DNA from 2 places in the Cloacibacillus sp. An23 genome. Region 2 is predicted to be linked to the other one. Evidence: predicted binding sites of a transcription regulator. Region 2 holds the regulator's gene; the other holds the start of a gene.
The links. Region 2 encodes HrcA, which represses chaperone genes, less so after heat shock. Its sites were predicted from a motif close to TTAGCACTCNNTNNNANNGAGTGCTAA; they were not measured.

Region 1: groES (co-chaperone GroES) is a predicted target of HrcA. The motif match lies at 1,318-1,344, and genes of this name have one in related genera.

What each region holds. Positions count from the first base shown of each region.
Region 1 is NZ_NFJQ01000008.1:128,540-130,941, reverse strand. Features, by position in the region: gene groL (chaperonin GroEL) at 1-965, opposite strand, end outside; gene groES (co-chaperone GroES) at 989-1,279, opposite strand; gene codA (cytosine deaminase) at 1,594-2,402, opposite strand, start outside.
Region 2 is NZ_NFJQ01000004.1:66,365-68,766, forward strand. Features, by position in the region: gene dnaK (molecular chaperone DnaK) at 1-457, opposite strand, end outside; gene B5F39_RS04735 (nucleotide exchange factor GrpE) at 517-1,086, opposite strand; gene hrcA (heat-inducible transcriptional repressor HrcA) at 1,083-2,108, opposite strand; gene B5F39_RS04745 (histidine phosphatase family protein) at 2,365-2,402, shown strand, end outside.

The sequences.
Region 1 (2,402 bases), on a different contig from region 2:
TTTACCTTCTTGGCGTGGCCGAGGTCCGCTACGTCGGCGCTGTCGAGCTTGCGGCCGACTTCTTCGCTGATGACTGTAGCGCCGGTGACGATGGCTATATCCTGGAGCATGGCCTTTCTGCGGTCGCCGAATCCGGGCGCCTTGACCGCCACGACCTGGAGTATGCCGCGGAGCTTGTTGACGACGAGCGTAGCGAGAGCTTCGCCTTCAACGTCTTCGGCGATGATGAGGAGCGGCTTCGCGAGCTGCACGCTCTTCTCGAGTATCGGGAGCATATCCTTGACGTTGGAAACCTTGCCGTCTACGATGAGGATGTTCGCGTCGTCGAGAACGGCTTCCATACGGTCGGGGTTGGTGATCATGTAGGGGCTGAGGTAGCCCTTGTCGAACTGGAGTCCTTCTACGGTCTCAAGCGTGGTGCCGAGGCTCTTGCTGTCCTCGACGGTGATTACGCCTTCCTCGCCGACCTTCTCCATAGCTTCGGCGAGCAGTTCGCCGACCTTCTTGTCGTTGGCGGAGATGGAAGCGACCTGAGCTATCTTCTTGTGCTCCTTGACGGGCACGGCCTGCTTCTTCAGTTCATCGACTACGACTTCGGTCGCGAGCTCCATACCCTTGCGGAGCTGCATGCCGTTCGCGCCGGCGGCTACGTTCTTCGTACCCTCGCGAATCATCGCGCGGGCGAGGACGGTAGCGGTCGTGGTACCGTCGCCGGCCACGTCGTTGGTCTTCGAAGCGACTTCTTTGATGAGCTGAGCGCCCATATTCTCGAACGGATCTTCGAGTTCGATCTCCTTAGCGATGGTCACGCCGTCGTTGGTGATGGTCGGCGAGCCGAATTTCTTTTCGAGAACGACGTTGCGGCCTTTCGGTCCGAGGGTGATGCCGACGGTGTCAGCGACTTTATTGATTCCGCGCTCCATAGCGCGGCGAGCTTCTTCTTTGAAAAGCAGAACTTTAGCCATAATCTATTCCTCCAGTTTCCTTACTACTTCTCTACGATGGCGAGGACGTCTCTCTCGCCGATGACAAGATAGGTCTCGTCGTCGACCTTGACTTCGGTTCCCGAATACTTGCTGTAGATGACCTTGTCGCCGACCTTGACTTCCATCGGCTGGCGCGTGCCGTTGTCAAGCACTTTGCCCTGGCCTACCGCGACGACTTCGCCCTCGACGGGCTTCTCTTTCACGGTATCGGGAAGGACGAGCCCGCCCTTCGTCTTCTCCTCATTGGGAGCCGCCTTTACTACGATTCTGTCTCCAAGCGGTTTAAGTTTCATAGGAAAAATCCCCTCCTGTAAAATTTTCTTTCTTGGTATTAGCACTCGCACTCATTGAGTGCTAATTTCTTTACAATCGAAATTGTAATGAGCGGGGCCGCTTTTCTCAAATCTGTTTATTGGAGATTATTATTAATTTTATGCTTATTTATATGATTTTCTCGCAAATCCGCGATTTTATACAAACAGTTTGACTTTATTAAATCTTTCAGTCGTGACGCGCTATCGCGGCGTTTGACGGCAAACGGCACGAAACGCGGGCCGCTCCGGATATTTTCCGAAGCGGCCCGCGTTTCGCGTTTTTTCTTTGGTTTCTAGAAAAGTATTTCTCTCTTCGCGGGCTCCGCGGAGGCGATGAGGCGGCCTTTGTTGTAGGAGCGGAGCACTTCGCCTTTTCTGTTAAGCGCGTTGTAGAAGTTGTCGCCGTCGAGGATTATGAAGCTCGCGTCGTTGCCCTCGGCTATGCCGTAGCCGGAGAGGTGCAGCGTCTTCGCCGCGTTGTAGGTGCAGAGCCTGTAGGAGTCCATTATCTCCTGATAGCCCATCATCTGGCAGACGTGGAGGCCCATGAAGATGACGTCGCGCATGTTGCCCGTTCCGAGCGGGTACCACGGGTCGAATATGTCGTCGTGTCCGAACGAGACGTTGTTGCCGTTCGCGAGCAGCTCTTTGACGCGCGTCACGCCGCGGCGGCGCGGGTATGTGTCGAAGCGCCCCTGGAGGTGCGTGTTGACGAGCGGGTTGCAGACGAAGTTTATGTCGCTCATGCGAAGCAGACGGAAGAGCTTGCCGCAGTAGGCGTTGTTGTAGCTGTGCATCGCGGTCGTGTGGCTCGCCGTCACCATGTCCTTCATGCCGCTTTCGAGCGCGCGGCAGGCCAGGGTCTCGAGCCCCTTGGACTGTTCGTCGTCTATCTCGTCGCAGTGGACGTCCACGAGTTTGCCGTACTTCTCCGCTATCTTCATGCAGTAGTTGACGGACTCGACGGAGTACTCGCGCGTGAACTCGAAGTGCGGTATCGCGCCTACGCAGTCCGCGCCCATTTTGACGGAATCCTCGAGAAGCTGCTCGCCGTTCGGGTAGCTCATGATCCCCTCCTGCGGGAAGGCGACTATCTGGATGT
Region 2 (2,402 bases):
GGCAGGCCGCCGTAGGCTCGTTGATGATGCGGAGCACGTTGAGTCCCGCTATCGTGCCAGCGTCCTTAGTAGCCTGGCGCTGTGCGTCGGTGAAGTAAGCCGGGCAGGTGATGACGGCGTCGGTAACCGACGTACCGAGGTATTCCTCCGCGTCTTTTTTCAGCTTCTGAAGGATCATCGCGGAAATCTGCTGTGGCGTGTAGCTCTTTCCGTCTATGGAGACGGTCTTGTCGCTGCCCATCGAGCGCTTGATTGATATGACCGTGCGGTCCGGGTTGACTATCGCCTGACGCTTCGCGAGCTGTCCTACGAGTATCTGTCCGTCCTTCGAGAAGGCGACGACCGACGGCGTCGTGCGCTGTCCTTCGGGGTTCGGGATTACGGTTACGTTGTCTCCTTCTTTCACCGCCACGCAGCTGTTAGTAGTTCCGAGGTCTATTCCTATTACTTTTCCCATGGTTGATTCCACCTTTATTAAAATCTCGCGGCGTGCGCGCCGCCTGGTATTTCCTTAATTTATCCGTTGTACTTGCCTACGCGGACCTGCGGCGCCTTGAGTACCCTGCCCGCGAGCTTGTAGCCTCTGCTGACGGCCCCGATGATGTGACCGTCCTTGGACTCGTCGTCCACCGGCTCCATCGAGACCGCTTCGTGCAGAGCCGGGTCAAACTCTCCTTCGGTCGGAATGAATTCGAGCCCAAGCTTGCACAGCCCGTCCGAGAACTGCTTGATGACCATCGCCATGCCTTTCGCCATCCCGCTCTCGGGGTCGTTTATCGCCGCCGCTATCCGCTCGAGGTTCTCGAACACCGGCAGCATCTCGTTCACCGCCTGTTCGGCGGCGAGCTTAGCGTTGCTCTCGCGGTCGCGCTCCATCCTCGTCCTGAGGTTGAAGTAATCCGCGCGGGCGCGCGCTACCTCTTCTTTCAGCTTCTTTATCTCTTCCGCCTGCTTCTCAAGCTCGGCGGAGAGGGCTTTCATATCCTCCGCGGTTTCGGAAGAGGCGGCCTCCCGAGCCTTCGCGTCGTTCTGCGCGGCGTCGTCCTCCCGAACCTCGCCGCGGTTCACGTTTTCCTGTTCGGTCATTTGTCTATCTCCTCTTTCTCGCCTGATTCGGAGTCGAGCTTACGCAGCACTCCGTCTATCGAAGCTATAGCTTTTTCATAGTCCATGCGTTCCGGCCCTATCAGGCCGACGACGGCCTTCTGCCCTCCGGCCTCGCCCGTTGCGGCTACGAGAGCCGAACGCTCCATGCCCGGCAGCTCGCTTTCGTCGCCTATCATGACGTTGAGTTCGTCTATCGAGCAGCGCCTGACGAGCGCAGCCATGTTCTCTTCTTCTTCCAGGAAAGAGCAGAGCGCCTGCATGCGCCCGAGATCCTGGAAATCCTGAAGGTTCATCATGTGGCTGAACGAGCCGGTGAATATCTTCGGCTCGTGAGAGCCCAGCATCGAATCTATCGCCAGTACGGCTTTCTCGCATTCGTCGCGGCAGCGTCCTATGTCGGCGAGAAGCTCCCCTTTCACCGTCTTTTTTATGTCGCTCCACGCCATGCCGGAGAAGCGGTTGAGGCGCGAAGCGAGCGCGTCGAGGTCGTCCTGCGTCATGTCCACAGCGATATCTATGAATTTCTGGTGGACGAGGCCGCCCTGAAGAACGACCAGCAGGAGCACCTTGCGGTCGTCCATGCGGACGAAGTTCACATGATGAAAGCGCACCGTGTCGAGCGGGGTTATCGCCGCAATGCCGACGTAGTTCGACACGCGGCTGAGCATGTCGGAGGCCGACGCCAGCATCTTCTCGAGCCCCTGCTTGTGCTCCATCATCTTCTTGAGAAGCTTCACAGAAGGCCCCGCGTTGTTCACGCGCTGGAGCACCGAATTCACGTAGAGCCGGTAGCCCTGCGTCGTCGGTATCCTGCCTGACGAGGCGTGCGTCTGGGTGAGGAACCCGAGGTCTTCGAGGTCGGACATCTCGTTGCGTATCGTCGCGGAGCTGCGCCCCGGAAGATAGCGGCGCGAAACAGTGCGCGAGCCGACCGTCTCGCCGTTCTTGATATATTCGTAGACGACCGAGAGCACGACTTCGAGCTGCCTTTCCGTTATCATCCGAACCTCACCGCCTTTCTCCGCATTTATTAGCACTCACTCAACCCGAGTGCTAAATACCTTCAACGCGATACATGATAATCGTCATATACATATTTGTCAATACAGGTCAAAAAAAATTTTTTTGTAAAAACTGCCTTTCGCGCGCAGCGGCATCATGCGTGAAGCGGCGCGGTTATTGTATAATCGTTAACTGTCCGGCGTTCGCCGCGGCGCGGCGTTAAGTTTAAGCCGGCGACTGGAGTTTTAGACGGAAATGGAAAAGGACAAGACGACCGTATATCTGATCCGCCA